2 linked regions of the Martelella endophytica genome follow. The protein of the gene in region 2 binds, or shares a complex with, the protein of the main gene of each other region. Links are inferred from orthologs where the notes say so. Each region holds a gene or a part of one and is shown on either strand. Other genes may lie near its edges.

What was found. Proteins that work in one complex are often made in the same cells at the same time.
Region 1: the proteins of tsaD (region 2) and tsaE are in contact, whole or in part, in a crystal structure (PDB 6N9A), measured with the Thermotoga maritima proteins. The link is inferred for Martelella endophytica from one-to-one orthologs. Residues at the interface, in WP_004082750.1 of Thermotoga maritima: Cys10, Asp11, Arg49, His50, Leu82, Gly84, Gly135, Gly136, Glu154, Thr155, Leu156, Asp157, Asp158, Ser159, Glu162, Asp165, Lys166, Arg169, Leu170, Tyr175, Lys213, Thr214, Leu217, Tyr218, Gln221, Arg222, Asn324; in WP_004082108.1 of Thermotoga maritima: Leu37, Gly38, Lys46, Lys57, Val59, Lys60, Ser61, Thr63, Phe64, Thr65, Leu66, Met67, Val69, Pro71, Tyr82, Arg83, Leu84, Asp86, Asp88, Phe89, Asp93, Ile128, Asp130, Glu131, Arg134.

What each region holds. Positions count from the first base shown.
Region 1 is NZ_CP010803.1:1,348,269-1,356,003, reverse strand. What follows is about bases 3,135-6,134. They hold tsaE (tRNA (adenosine(37)-N6)-threonylcarbamoyltransferase complex ATPase subunit type 1 TsaE), read right to left. Parts: upstream 4,860-6,134; coding sequence 4,410-4,859; downstream 3,135-4,409. Other genes in these bases: TM49_RS06180 (PAS domain-containing sensor histidine kinase), read right to left, coding at 4,856-6,134; TM49_RS06190 (GNAT family N-acetyltransferase), read left to right, coding at 3,144-4,313. Outside these bases: iron uptake system protein EfeO, read left to right, coding at 1-1,025; TM49_RS06200 (Dyp-type peroxidase), read left to right, coding at 1,109-2,359; TM49_RS06195 (DUF2794 domain-containing protein), read right to left, coding at 2,486-2,881; more of TM49_RS06180, read right to left, coding at 6,135-7,366; ahcY (adenosylhomocysteinase), read right to left, coding at 7,637-7,735. UniProt on the Escherichia coli protein: Required for the formation of a threonylcarbamoyl group on adenosine at position 37 (t(6)A37) in tRNAs that read codons beginning with adenine.
Region 2 is NZ_CP010803.1:4,642,473-4,650,051, forward strand. The notes cover bases 1-2,844. They hold tsaD (tRNA (adenosine(37)-N6)-threonylcarbamoyltransferase complex transferase subunit TsaD), read right to left. Parts: upstream 2,050-2,844; coding sequence 952-2,049; downstream 1-951. Other genes in these bases: TM49_RS21665 (NAD(P)H-dependent glycerol-3-phosphate dehydrogenase), read right to left, coding at 1-955; hemC (hydroxymethylbilane synthase), read left to right, coding at 2,114-2,844. Outside these bases: more of hemC, read left to right, coding at 2,845-3,043; TM49_RS21680 (uroporphyrinogen-III synthase), read left to right, coding at 3,050-3,727; TM49_RS21685 (mitofilin family membrane protein), read left to right, coding at 3,841-5,094; TM49_RS21690 (heme biosynthesis protein HemY), read left to right, coding at 5,091-6,854; TM49_RS21695 (tellurite resistance TerB family protein), read left to right, coding at 6,956-7,450; TM49_RS21700 (glutamine amidotransferase), read left to right, coding at 7,431-7,579.

The sequences.
Region 1 (7,735 bases), 3.3 Mb from region 2 along the record:
CCGGCCCGGTAACCTTCAGCGTTACCAACGAAACGGCAACCGCACTCACCGAGGTCGAGCTGCTCAACGAAAACCGCATTCTCGGCGAGAAGGAAAACCTCGCACCGGGTCTTCCGACGGTCTCCTTCACGGTCACGCTCGGCGGCGGAGACTATCAGGTCTATTGCCCGGGTGCCGGCACCGAACAGGTTGCCTTCGCCGTGACCGGCGCGCCGGCGCCGAAGCCGACCGGTGGCGTCACGGCCATTCTCGCGGAAGGCACCGAAGGCTACGGCAACTATGTCGACGGCATGGTCGACGCCATGGTCACCGCTGTTGATCGCCTGAAGGCCGACATCGATGCCGGCGACCTCGACAAGGCCAAGGAAGACTACGCCGCCGCCCGCCCGTTCTACGAGCGCATCGAATCCGATGTCGAGGGCTTCATCATGCCCGGCTTCGACGTCACCTCGAACGAAGGCAATCTCGACTACCTGATCGACATGCGTGAATCGAACCTCGACCCGGCGGTCGGCTGGCACGGTTTCCACGCCATCGAGCGCGATCTGTTCGGCAAGGGCGAAATCACCGACGAGACAAAGGACATGGCGGCCGAGCTGCAGACCAACGTCACCCATCTCGCCGAAGTCGCCAAGGGCCTCGACTTCATGCCGGAAGACCTCGCCAACGGCGCGGCATCGCTTCTGGAAGAAGTGCAGAGCGGCAAGATTTCCGGCGAGGAAGAAGCCTTCAGCCATTACGACCTTGTTGACTTCGCCGGCAATGTCGAAGGCGCCGAGCAGGCCTTCGCCTTCCTTCAGCCCGGCATGGAAGAAATCGATCCGGAGCTGACCAAGCAGGTCAACGACCAGTTTGCCAAGGTCAAGGTTCTGCTGGAAGACTACCGGGACCCGAACGCACCCGGCGGCTATGTGATCTACACCGCCGAACTGCGGGCCAGCGATGCCGCCAAGCTTTCGCGTGCGATCCAGTCGCTGCAAGAGCCGCTGTCGACGATCGCCGAAAAGGTGGCGACCGCGCAGTAAGCGCATGAACCGTGATCCCGGCGGTTTTCCGCCGGGACCTTCGCGCCTGCCGTCATGCAGGCAACTGCTCGAAGGACATGAAGATGAGCAAGGATAGAGCCTCCACGTCAGCGAAACTGTCGCGTCGCGGCCTGCTGGTCGGTGCTGCGGCAAGCCCGCTCGCCGCGATCGCCCTGCCGGCGGCCGCCGAGACCAGGCCGAGCGAGCCGGTCGACCATGTCAATCTCAACATGGAAGTGCCGTTTTACGGTTCGGGAGGCCAGGCTGGCGTGGAGACGCCGCCGCAGCGCTACATCCATTTCATGACCTTCGACCTCACCACCGTCAATCCGCGCGACCTGCAGGTGCTGCTGGCGCGCTGGTCGGCGGCGATCGCGCAGATGGCGAAGGGCGAGACCATCGGCCAGGTGGAACCCGCCCGCGAACACGGCATCGGCTTCGACACAGGCGAGGCGCTGGACCTCGGGCCGGCCTCGCTGACGGTGACAGTTGGCCTCGGCCCGGAAGTGTTTTCCGAGCGTCTCGGCCTTGCCGCGATGAAGCCGCAGTTTCTGAGGGAGCTCGAGCATCTGCCCAGCGATGCCTTCCTGCCGCAGTTTACCGGCGGCGATCTTTCGCTGCAGGCCTGCGCCGACGATCCGCAGGTCGCCTATCACGCGATCCGCGATCTCGCCCGCATTGCCAAGGATACCGGAGCCGCCTCCACCCGCTGGACGGTGATGGGTTTCGGCCGCGCTTCCGCCGGCAGGAACCAGGCGACGCCGCGCAATCTGCTCGGCTACAAGGACGGCACCCGCAACATCGCCGAGCCAGAGGATTTCGACAGGTTCGTGTGGACCCGTGACGATCCCGTCTGGGGCGGCATGGGCAGCTATCAGGTTGCCCGCAAGATCAAGATGCATATCGAGAACTGGGACGTCGACCGGGTCAGCGACCAGAACAATGTTTTCGGCCGGTTCAAGGTTTCCGGCGCGCCGTTGACGGGCACCGATGAATTCGACACGCCGGATTTCGGGAAGACGGACGCCGAGGGCAATCACGTCATCCCGCGTACATCCCATATCAGCCTTGCAGCCCACGAGAACAACGACGGCATCAAGATCCTGCGCCGATCCTATAACTATACCGAGGGCATCAACGAGGTGGGGCTGTTGAGTGCCGGCCTGCTGTTCATCAGCTATCAGAACGACCCGGCCCATTTCGAGCGCCTGCAGCAGCGCCTTGGCGCGGCCGACCGGCTCAACGAATACATCTCCCACATCGGCTCGGCGATCTTCTTCGTACCGCCGGCTCCGGAAGAAGGCCACTATATCGGACAGCAGATGTTCGGCTGACGCCAAGCGGGATTGCGATGATCACATCCTCGGGTCAAACCCGAGGATGACGCCCTTGGAAAGGACGACCCACCGTGAGGTCGCGCGCGTTCGAGGCGCGCTCAGCAGCCTACCCAACGAATGCCGCTACTTCTCGACCAGCTTGAGGTTGCGGTCGAAAACCTTCAGCACTTGGCGCAGGTCATGGCCGCGCTTCAGCACCAAGCCGGCGGTATTGGTGACGGAGAAGGCGCCCTGCTTTGCGGCAAGTTTCGGGTTTTTCTCGATCCGGTAGAGCGGCATCTCGCCCGCCCGCTTGAACACCGAGAACACCGCTCTGTCCTTCATGTGGTCGAGGGCATAGTCGCGCCACTCGCCCTCCCCCACCATGCGTCCGTAGATCCACAGGATGGCATCGAGTTCGCGGCGGTGAAAGGTGATCGGGAGAGGTTCGGCTTTCTGGCCGGAGCGGAACTGCGCGAGTTCCACCACATTCTCGCCAGAGGCATTTCCATCGCGTTGCGATTCCGACTTCCGGGCCATCGCTTCCTCGCATCAAGATGACAATTACAAGACAGTCTGCCCGGATCGACCAAAATTGCAAGGCCGGGCTCTGCCTTTTTGCGGCCACACAATGGCAGGGGCCAACGCTTTGTTAACCTTGGTCGGGTAGTGGTTTTCAGGTGCGTTTTACCCCAAGTCAGTAGTGCGTTTTGATGACTTCAGGCTCCCCACAACCGCTTGCGTCCGGCACGCCGTCCCTGCCGGTACCGCCCCGCGGTCCGTCTTTGGCCGGGGGTCGGCGATGAGCATCATCCGCAAGGATCTGGGTGTCCGCCCTCCCGCCCGCCTGAAGTCGAAGCTCTCCGTCGTCCGTCCCGGCCATGCCGTGCCCGATGTGCGGCTGGAGCTGAAGAGCGGCGGCGAATTCTCCATTTACTCTCATGCGCCAGACGAACTCGAAAAGGCCATGGACCGGCTCGCCTTCCAGGCGATCGAAACCAATGTGTTTCAGACCGCGCCCTTCTTCCTGCCGGCGCTGCGCCATAGCGGCGGCCAGCTGCGGCTTGCCGTCATCGAGGATGCGACCAACGCGGCTTCGGAGGACAACCTTGCGGCGCTGATGGCGTTCAGCGTCGAAGGCCATGGCAACCAGCAGGGTTCGCATGTCGTGGCACGCGCGCTCACCCGAGACGGCGGCGGCTATCACGCGCCGCTGGTTTCCCGCCACCGGCCGATGGCCACACTGGACCAGCTCTTCGAGGCGCTCGCCGGCTCGCTCGTCAACCTGCCGGGCGTGGTGGTGTTTCCGCAGTTGCTCGCCGACGGCCCTTTCATGCGCGCCGCACGTGCCGTCGCCGCCGCACGCGGCCTGCCCTTCCGGGTGAAGGCGACCGGCCGACGCCGGGCGCTGACCGGCCGTATCGATCCGACCACCGCGCTTTCGGAGGCCGAACGCGCCGCCTGGCAGGATTATCTCGGCAAATGGCAGGCCCTGCAAACCAAGGGGCGGCTCAGCTATTCCGTCGCCCGCAACCCGGCCGAGATCAGCACCGCGCTGGAGCGGCTGCACCAGCTTTCCGACCTTGCCGAACATGAAAGCCGGCTGGCGGCGACCGTGCCGGCCGCCCGCATGCTGGCCCGGCGCGACTGGCTGCGCATTCACTCGCTGCGCCAGAACGACCGCCTGCTTGCCGCGGCGATCCAGCCTGTCTTCCGCGGCGAGGCAACGATCTGGCAGATCTTCGAAAGGCCGGACATGGCCGATCACGCGATCGGCGAACAGCTGCTCGTGCGGCTGACGGAGTGGAACCTCGCCGACCCGAACATTACCGTTACCCGCGCCGACGCCGCAGCGCCCGCGGCCCTTGCCGAGCGCTTCTGGCCGACCGAGGAAGGCCGCGCCACCCTCGCCGTCGCCATCCGCCCGGGCCTGGAGCGGCAACTCGATTCGGTCGTGGATGCCGATCGCTGATCCCGGCGACAAAGGGGCCGGCCGCGGATTACACCTCTGTCGCTGTCGCGACATCTCTACCGAAACAAAAAAGGAAAAGGCTGCCGGAGCTTCGGATCAGAATGCTGCGTTCAGCGCCGCAACCCGCGCCGCAGGTCCTGAAAGCCTCACCCTGCGGCCGGCGCCTTCTTCCGCAAAGATGAGCCACAGCGCATCCTCGGGAAGATAGCCTTCGCCCCGCTCCGGCCATTCGATCAGGCTGATGCCCTCTTCCAGAGCCTCGTCGAGACCGAGTTCGATCAGTTCGCCGGGATCGCCGAGGCGGTAGAGGTCGAAGTGGTAGAGCGGCGGGGCGCCGTCATAGACCTGCACCAGGGTGAAGGTCGGGCTTGGCACTTCCATGTCGGGGTCAGACAGCCGGGCCCGGATCAGGGCGCGGGCAAGCGTCGATTTTCCCATGCCGAGATCGCCTTCCAGAAGCAGGCAATCGCCCTTGCGCATCAGCGGTGCGAGCACACCGGCAAAGGCGATGGTGGCGGCCTCGTCTGGAAGGAAACGCTCCGTCATTCGGCGGCGATGATTTCCGGCCCGCCCTTGGCTTCCGCAGCATCGGGAATGCGGCAGGAAACGGTGGTGCCGGCGCCGGGTTCGCTGTCGATGAACACCTTGCCGTGATGCAGGCCGACGAAGCTCTCGACGATCGCAAGGCCGAGACCCGCGCCTGCATACTGGGCCTGACGGCCACCGGATTCGAAGCGCGAGAACACGCTTTCCAGTGCATCCTCCGCGATGCCGGGGCCATTGTCGGTGACGGTGAAGACGAAATCGCCATTCTCGCGCCAGCAGGACAGCGCGACGATCGAGCCGCGCGGCGCATATTTGATGGCGTTGCCGAGGATCTTCAGCAGAACCTGCTTCAGCCGCTGGAAGTCCGCGGTGATCGGCCCGAGCGCCGGCGGCGCGGTGATTTCGAGGGTCACACCCATTTCCTGCAGGCGGCTCGAAATATCGTCAGCGACGCTGTCGATCAGGTCATCGAGCGACATTGCATCGAGTTCGAGCTGCAGGATACCGGCATCGGCCGATTTCAGATCGATCATGTCGTTGACGATGGTCATCAGAACCGACGAGGAATTGGCGATGTGATCGACGTAATTGCTCTGCCGCGCCGAAAGCGGTCCGATTTCCGGTGATTTCAGCAGTTCGGCGAAGCCCATGATCGAGGTGAGCGGCGTGCGCAGTTCGTGGCTGACATGTTCGAGGAAGGCGTTCTTCAACTCTTCCGCCTTGCGCAGCGCATCGTTCTTTTCCGTCAGCGCGCGCTCGACCTGCACCGAATCCGTCTTGTTGACGAAGGTCAGCATCGTTTGGGCATTCGGCAGCGGCGTCACCGCATAGTCGAGCACGAGGCCCGCGGAGAGCTCGAGCCGGCCCTGACGCGAGACCCGCTCATCGTCGAAGGAGGTGATCATCCGCGCAAACAGGCGCCAGCCGTCGCGCGCGCCGGGATCGGCCTCGCAGGCCTGCATCAGCGTGCGGATATGGGTGCCGGTCTCGGCATCCTTGATGCGCCAGAGATTGGCAAAGGCGGGGTTGGAAAGCTTCAGCCGGCCATCCGGCCCGAACACGGCGACACCTTCGGAAAGGTGGTCGATGGTTTCGCCCTGCACCTTCACCAGCGTATTGTAGCGGGTCTTCAGCGCCACCTGCTCGGTATGGTTCTCGAAAACCCAGGTCGTGCCACCGCCCGGATGGGCCGAGGCATAGACCGAAAGCGTCTCGCCGCTCGGCAGATACCAGAGGTCGGAATAGGGCTCGACGGCGCGATAGACGGACAGAGCCTTGTCCTTCCATTCGCGCCACTGATGCGGTTCCGGCAGCTTGCCATCGGCGCGCAGGCGCTCGAACAGCTCGCCATTGTCCGGATGGCTTTCGAGGAAGCCCATGTCGAGCTTCCAGAGTTTCTCGAAGGCCTCGTTGTAGAATTTCATCCGCCGGTTCTCGTCGAAGATGGCGACGGCCGTATTCAGATGGTTCAGCGTCTCGGCATGGCTTTCGAGCGTCTGTTCCAGCGTGTTCTCGATCGTCTCGAGCGCGGAAACGTCGGCCGCGATACCGGCTGAACCCTCGCCGTTCGGCACTTCGCGGATATCGAAGAAGGTGCGGCTTCCAGCCGTCACCACCGGCTGGCGGCCCGAGAACGGCTTGCCGGCCTTGATCGCCTCGTCGAGCTTCTGGCGGTTGGCTGGCGCGAGCAGCATGCGGTTTTCGGCAATCGCGTCTTCAAGGCTGTCGGCCTCGACCGCCTTCAGATAGGCACGGTTCGCCCAGATCAGCCGGCCTTCGCCATCGCGCTGCCAGCAGGGCATGTCGGTAGTCTCAAACAAGGCCTCGAAGCGGGCGAGCACGGCGTTGCGCCGCTTGTGCTGGACCTTCAGCTCGGCAAGCTCGGCGCGGATCGATTCCAGCGCGCCGAAGCGCACATGGGCGCGCCCGCCGGTGGTGCTGCCGATCACTTCCAGAACATAGCCGTTCTTCGTCTCCGCGAGCATTTCGAAGGCCTTGGCCTTGGCGCGCAGCGATGAAACCGCGGTCTGCAGCTGTTTGGTGCTGCCGGGCGAAAGCCAGTCGGAGAAGGCGAGGAAAGCGTGCTCGTCCTCGGGGGCACCGGCTTCTTCCGGAAGCGCGCCGAGGAATTCCGGCGCACTGTCCGGGCCGTCCCAGAAGATGATGCGGCGGTTCTTTTCCGCATTCAGCGCCTTGAGATTGGAGATGCGCTCGCGCTGTTCATCAAGCTCTGCCTTCAGCGTCTGGTTCTCGATCTCGGTGCGGCCGCGCAGGCGCATGAACCAGAGCGTCGAGAGCACGGTGGCAGCCAGGATGCCACCGAAGGCGGAGAGCACCATGACCTCGCGCGAGGACAGCGTCGGCGCTGCCACATCCAGGCTCTGGGCCATGGCATAGCCGGCCGAAAGCGTCAGCGCCGTCGAGGTCGCGAGCAGGCGCGTGGCACCGCCCAGCAGACGCTTCGTGTTCAGGCCCTCGTTGTTCTTGCCGCCCCGGCAAAGCTCCATATCGGTCTTCCGCATTCAATCATCTGGCAGGCTGCGCTCAAAAATCGCCGCATAAGCGCCCGTCTGCCGGTTTTCGGGCTTGTCATGTCGATGAAGATCCGGTCGATTTCCGCCGAATCGCCCTTCCCAAAACATAGACGCTTGGCGAATCCGCGAAAAGAGTCCGGCGGAAATAAAGCGGCCGCGCCCTTTGTGAAGGACGCGGCCAGATTAATGCGGTCATGTTTACCGTGGGGTTAATACCGCCCGGTTTCGGGCGGAAGAAACCCGTCAGTAGCGGTAATGTTCCGGCTTGAACGGGCCCTCAGGCGTGACGCCGATATAGGCGGCCTGTTCTTCCGACAGCACGGTCAGCTTGGCGCCGAGCTT
Region 2 (7,579 bases):
CTTCGAGCGCCTTTTCGATGCCGAGCTGGCCATCGAGCACACGGGCCACGGCATTCGAGATCGGCATCTGCACGGCATGGCTCGCGGCAAGCTCGCTTGCGACCGAAGCCGAGTAGACGCCCTCGACGAGGGCCGCGTTGACGCTCTCGAAGTTGCCTTCGGCCAATGCCACACCATAGCGGAAATTGCGCGACTGTCGCGACGAGCCGGTGAGCACGAGATCGCCAAGGCCGGACAACCCACGCACCGTTTCCGCCTCGCCACCCATGGCGACGGCAAGCCGCGACATTTCGGCAAGGCCGCGCGAGATCAGCGCCGCACGGGCGGATTCGCCAAGCTTGGCGCCCTCGACGATGCCGCAGGCGATCGCCAGCACATTCTTCAGCGCTCCGCCGATCTGCACGCCGACGGGGTCGCCCGAGGCATAGATGCGGAAGGTGCGGCCGGAGAGGATCGTGGCGGTATCCCGTGCTAGCTCCGGGCTGCGGAAGGCAAGCGCCATCGCGATCGGCTTGCCGGCGGCAAGATCGACGGCAAAACCGGGCCCCGATAGCGCGCCGGAATGATGATGCGGCAGCGCCTCGTTCAGGACATCGGTGATCAGCCGGCCACTTGCCCGCTCGATGCCCTTGGCGGCAGAGACGATCACGGCATCGCCGTTGAGATAGGGCGCATAATAAAGTGCAGCCGAACGTTGCGCCTGCGCCGGAACGGCCATGACCACCGTATCCGCCGTCTGCAGCACGGAGGGATCGATGGTGAAGTTCAGCGCCTGAGGCAGGTCGACGCCCGGCAGAACCGCTTCATGGCGCCGGGTCTTCCGCAGTTCCTCGATCAGCGGCGCGTTACGGCCAAGCAGCATCACCTCATCCTCACCCTCGCGGGCAAAGACCGCGGCAAGCGCGGTCCCGAATGCACCGGAGCCAATGACGACCGTCTGTTTTGACTTGCTCATGCCTTGGCCCCTTTTCGTCCGCTGCCGATCAGCGCCTTCGCGTTGCCGTCAAGCGGCCAGCGCGAGCGCACGGCAATTTCCATATCATCCGCCGGAAGCCCAGCGCGGACACGCTCGAGCCCCGCCCAGGCGATCATCACCGCATTATCCGTGCATAGCCGCAAAGGCGGCGCGACGAAGGCAAAGCCTTGCCTTTCGCAAAGCCCGGTCAACATGTCGCGGATCGCGCCATTGGCGGCGACACCACCGGCCACGACAAGCGACGGCGGGCCGCCGTCTGCGAGCCCTTCTTCCGTGAAACGCGTAAGCGAGCGCCTGATGCGGTCCTGAAGCGTGTCGGCGACGGCAAGCTGGAAGGCGGCGCAGATATCGGCGATATCCTGTTCGCCGAGCGGCGCCATGGCTTCAGCGGCCTGCCGCACCGCCGTCTTCAGTCCCGAGAAGGAAAAGTCGAGACGCGCCTCGCCCTTCATCGGCCGCGGCAGCGGGATACGTTTGGGGTCACCCGTCTTCGCAGCCTGTTCCACTTGCGGACCGCCCGGATAGCCGAGCCCCAGAAGCTTCGCCGTCTTGTCGAAGGCCTCGCCCAGCGCATCGTCGATGGTCGTGCCCCAGCGCTCGTATTGGCCGACACCCTTGACCAAGACGATCTGCGTGTGGCCGCCGGACACGAGCAGCATCAGGAAGGGGAAGTCGACACCATTCGTCAGACGCGCCGTCAGTGCGTGGCCTTCAAGATGATTGATACCGTAGAAGGGTTTTCCAGCCGCATAGGCAATCGCCTTGCCGCTCATCGCCCCGACGATCAGCCCGCCGATCAGGCCCGGCCCGATGGTCGCGGCGATACCGTCAAGGTCGGAAAGCGAAACGTCGGCATTTGCAAGCGCGCCGGCAATCAGCCCGTCCATCGCCTCGACATGGGCGCGGGCGGCGATTTCCGGCACCACGCCGCCAAAGGCCGCATGTTCCTCGAGCTGGCTCAGCACCAGTTCGGAAACGATCTCGCCCCGCCCGTCCGCATCCATGGCGACGATGGCGGCGGCGGTTTCGTCGCAGCTCGATTCAATCCCGAGAAAGAGTTTGCTTTTTTTCATGACGTTGTTTGCGGCGGCGCGCGATCCGGTTTACGACACACCCGGTAACAATGGTGGACGCAGGATGCAAACGAAACCTTTGAGGATCGGCACGCGCGGCAGCCCGCTGGCGCTCGCCCAGGCACACGAAGCCCGCAACCGGCTGATGGCGGCACACAGCCTGCCGGAGGATATGTTCGAGATTGTCGTGCTCTCCACCAAGGGCGACCGCATCACCGACCGCGCGCTCGCGGAGATCGGCGGCAAGGGCCTGTTCACCGAGGAAATCGAGGCCCAGCTTCTTTCCGGAGCACTCGATTTCGCCGTGCATTCGTCCAAGGACATGCCGACGGTGCTGCCCGAGGGACTGACGCTCTCAACCTTCCTGCCGCGCGCCGATCCGCGCGATGCCTTCATCGGCCGCGATGTTCAAAAGCTCGATGAACTGCCGGAAGGTGCGGTGGTCGGTTCTGCCTCGCTTCGCCGACAGGCGCTGATTCGCCGGCTCCGGCCCGATATCGAGGTCGTGGTGTTCCGCGGCTCGGTGCAGACCCGCCTCGACAAGCTGCGCGAAGGGCAGGTCGACGGTACGTTTCTCGCCAATGCCGGCCTGATCCGGCTCGGCATGGAAGACGTTGCGACCGAGGTGCTGAGCGTCCGCGAGTTTCTGCCGGCGCCGGCGCAGGGCGTCATCTGCATCGAACAGCGCGCCGACGATGCCCGCATCAGTGAACTGCTGGCGCCGATCAACGATGACGACACCTTCGATGCCGTAACCTGCGAGCGCGCCTTTCTGGCAGCGCTCGACGGCTCCTGTCGCACGCCGATCGCCGGCTTTGCCCGCTGCTTCAACGAGCGGATCTCGTTTTCCGGCATGATCCTGACGCCGGATGGCAGCAAGGCCTTCGACATCAAAACCGACAGCATGCGCGGCGAAGCCGAGAAGATTGGCCGTTGGGCGGGCAACGAACTGCGCCGCCGCGCCGGCCCCGGCTTTTTTGACGACTGGAGCTGAGCGGCGATGCGCGTGCTTGTGACCCGGCCGGAAGCGAGCGCGGAACGTTCCGCAGCCCGTCTTGCGGCGCTCGGTCATTTGCCGTTCACGCTGCCGCTGTTTGAGCCGGTCCACCAGCCCGACGCCGCAATTGCGGCGCTTGCCGAGGAGGCATGGAGCGCTGTCGCCGTCACCAGCGCCGAAGCGGTGCGGGCGCTCGGCCGGGCAGCGCCGCTCAGGCTTTATGCCGTGGGAGAGGCTTCGGCCAAGGCAGCACGAGACGCGGGCTTTGCCGATATCGTCACCGGCCCCGGTGATGGCGCCGGGCTTGCCGAGCGCATTGCGGCAGATGGTGTCGACAGACTGCTCTACCTTGCCGGCTCCCCGCGCATGCCGGATTTCGAGCAGCGCCTTGCGGCATGCGGCGTTTCCTTCCTGAGCGTTGATTGCTACCGGATGATGCCCGTCGCCCTTTCCGATGACGAATTCGCCGCCCGCCTCGTCGATGCCGCGCCGGACGCGGTGCTGCTTTATTCCGCCCGGACGGCGGACCGCTTCTTCGCGCTCGGTGGCGCGGCGTTTCTACCGCGGCAGGCCTTCGTCGTCTGCCTGAGCGCCGCTGTCGCAGCGCAGGTGCCGGCGGGCATCCCCGTCCGTATCGCCGCGGCGCCTGACGAAAAAAAACTGTTTGCCTGTCTCGATTGAAGCCCCCGAATCCGGCCATTGCGGAGGGCTCCGGGAACAAGAAGCCAATTAAGACCTTTTCTATTCAGCACGCGCCCACTAATTTGTGAGTATCAAGCGCGAAAGAGGTAAACATGGTTTCGGATACGCCCTCCCCCAAGGATGAGAAACGCGAACCGCAGGCGGAAGCCGCTTCGCAGGAGACCGAAACCACGGCCGCCCCGCCGGCAGCGCCGGAGACCAATGATGCCGCTGTGAAGACGGCCATGGCCGATGTCGCGGCCGCCATCCGCCGCCATGAGGAACACGGCGCGGCGGAATCCTCCGAAGAAACGACAACCGATGAAGAGCAAAAGGCGACCACCGGGCCCGAGACGCCGGTTACCCCTCCGCCCCGCAGCAACACCGGCGGGCTCGTCGCCGCAGCCATTGCCGGCGGCATTATCGGCATTGCCGGTGCAGTTGCGCTTTCCTATGCCGGGCTCCTCGGCAGCACCCGCGACAACAGCCAGCTCGAAAGCGAAGTCGCAACCCTTCGCCAGGAGATCGCCACGCTGAAATCCGACAGTCAATCCGGCGCAGGCGATCTTCAGTCGCGCGTGGCAGCGCTCCAGCAGAAGGTCGACGGGCTTTCAGCGGGTGGCGGCGAAACGCTATCGGCCCTGCAGCAGCAGGTCGCCGATCTCCAGAATGCGGTGAAATCGGACGAGGGCCGGATCGAAGGCCTTTCGCAATCGCTGCAGGGATCGATTTCCAACCTGCAGTCCAGCGTGTCCGGCGCCGAACAGAAACTCACCACGCTCGAGCAGAAGGTGAACACGCCGGGCAAGGATCTCGCCGTCGCGCGCGCCATCGCCGCAGCTGGGCTGAAATCGGCCATCGACCGCGGCGCGAGTTTCGCAGCCGAGCTTTCGACCTATGAACAGGTGGCCGATGACAAGAGCGGCATCGAAGCGCTGAAGCCGATGGCCAGCGAAGGCGTCCCGACGCAGGAGGAACTCGCCGCGCAATTCTCCGCCATCGCCGATCACATCATCGAGGCTTCCGACGCCCCACCGGCCGACGCCAACATCTTCAACCGCCTCGTCGACAGTGCCAAGGGCCTCGTCAGCGTTCGGCCGGTCGGCGATGTCGAGGGCGAAGGCACGCCCGCCATCGTCGCGCGCATCGAAAACGACCTCAATCAGGGCAGGCTGAAGGATGCCGCGTCCGAATGGCAGTCGCTGCCCCAGGACGGCAAGGACGTTTCCGCCCAGTTCGACAAGGCGCTGCAGGCGCGGATCAAGGCCGACGACCTGGTGTCGGAAACATTGTCGAAGGCACTCGGCGCCACGGCCGGCGTTTCAGCAGAACCTGCAACGCCAGCGAATGAGGGAGGCTCGCAATGATCAGGCTCGTCATCTTCGCCATCATCGTCCTGGCCTTTGCGCTGGGCTTCTCGTGGTTTGCCGATCGGCCGGGTGAGCTGTCGCTCGTCTGGCAGGGGCATCTGTTCCAGACACCGCTGACGACGGCTCTGGCGCTTCTGATCGCGCTGATCTTCGTGGTCATGGTGATCTGGTGGCTCATCACCGTCATCTGGACCTCGCCCAACAGCGTCCGCCGCTATTTCCGTGCCCGCAAGCGCGACCGCGGCTACCAGGCCATCTCCACCGGCCTGATCGCGGCCGGTTCCGGCAATCTGGTGCTGGCGCGCAAGATGAGCACCCGTGCCCACGCGCTCCTGCGCGCCGATCAGGAGCCGCTGATCCACATGCTCGATGCCCAGGTCGCGCTGATCGAGGGCGACCACGACAAGGCACGGCGCCTGTTCGAGCGGATGTCGGAGGACCCGGAAACCGCCGAACTCGGCCTGCGCGGACTTTACCTCGAAGCCAAGCGCCTGGGTGCCGACGAGGCAGCCCGGCAATATGCCGAACGCGCCGCCGACAAGGCACCCTACCTTGCCTGGGCCGCGCAGGCGACGCTTGAAAGCCGCACGCGGCAGGGTCGCTGGGACGATGCGATCCGGCTTCTCGACCAGCAGCGGTCCGCCAAGGTGATGGAAAAGCAGGAGGCGGCGCGGCTCAAGTCGGTGCTGCTGACGGCGCGCGCCGAGAGCAAGCTCGAGACCGACCCCAAGGGCGCTTCCGCCGATGCGCTGCAGGCGCTGAAGCTGCGGGACGACTTCCATCCCGCCGCCATCATCGCCGCCAAGGCCTATCTGGCACAGGGTAGCCTGCGCAAATCGGCCGGCGTGCTCGAGATGGTGTGGAAGAAGGAGCCGCACCCGCAGATCGCCGCCCTTTACGTGCGTGCCCGTGGCGGCGACACCGCCGTCGACAGGCTGCGACGGGCGGAAAAGCTGGAAGCGCTGAAGCCCAACAACCCGCTGTCGCTGATGGCCGTCGCCCGCGCCGCCCTCGATGCCCGCGAATTCGCCACGGCCCGGACCAAGGCCGAGGCGGCCGCCCGGATGCTCTCGCGCGAAAGTGCCTTCCTGCTGCTTGCCGATATCGAAGAGGCGGAGACCGGCGATCAGGGCCGCGTGCGTCACTGGATGGCCCAGGCGCTGCGTGCAGGACGTGACCCGACCTGGGTCGCCGATGGCCTCGTTTCGGAATACTGGCGGCCGTTCTCGCCCACAACGGGCAAGATCGATGCCTTCGAATGGAAGGTTCCCTATGGCGAGATCGAGGGTCCCGTCGAGGAAGGATCGGCGACCCGGCTCGACGAGGCGCTGAAGAGCCTGCCGCCGATCGGCGGCACCAGGGCCGAACCGGACAAGTCGGACGCCCCGATCTTCTCCGACTTGCCCGATGAGGACACGCCGGACGCGCCGAAGGAGACGACAACCCCGCCGCCAGCGCCGACGGTGATCGACGCTGCCGCCGCCGCGCCTTCGGCGGTCAGCGAAGCCGCCCGCATCGTCGAGGACGAGGAAGAGCCGGCAAAGCCCGAGCCACCGGCGCCGGCCGCCGCGGAGACACCGACATCCGAAAAGGCTGCCGAGCCTGAGCCGCCGCACCCGGCAGAAGGTGTGACCGAAGATGACGACGACGAGGCCCGACGCGACCCGGTGCTTTCGCCCTTCGGCGGCCGCACACCCGATGACCCCGGTGTCGGCGATGACGAGGAAACTCCCGAGCCGAAGCGCAAGCTTTTCTGAGGGACGCGGCGCTGTTGACAAATCCGTAATTTGACCGGATCGCGGCGCGCGGCTATGCCTGGGGCTACACCAATCACGATGACACCATGACAGGTCTTGCCATGTTCGAAAGAATCAGCCGCTTCCTTCAGGAGATTTCCAGCGAAGGCGATCAGGGGCTGGCGGAACCCAATGATGCGCGCGTTGCCGTTGTCGCGCTCTGCTATCAGGTGATGGAAGCCGATGGCGTCATCAGCGCAAGCGAGCAAAACCGGTTGCGGGAGTTGCTCGAAGGCATATACGACGTGCATGGTACCAGTCTCGACGATTTGATTTCCGCCGGTGAGGAAGCGGGAAGCGAAGCTGTCGATTTCTACCGCTTCACCTCGGATGTGAAACGCCACCTCGATGAGGATCAGCGGATCAGGCTGATCGGTCTCCTGTGGGACATTGCCTATGCCGATGGCAGCCGCAGCGAGATGGAGGACAACGTCGTGTGGCGCATCGCCGAACTCATCGGTGTATCCGGGCGGGATCGGGTGCTCGAACGGCAGGCCGCGCTCAAGCGCGCTGCGATTGACGACGAAGGAGATATGGGTGAATCCGCAGAAGAGTAAGAAGCCGATCCTGATCGTCCTCCATCAGGAACGCTCGACCCCCGGCCGCGTCGGCCAGCTCCTCATCGAGAAAGGATATCCGCTCGACATGCGCCGCCCGGCGCTCGGTCAGGCCCTGCCTGACACGCT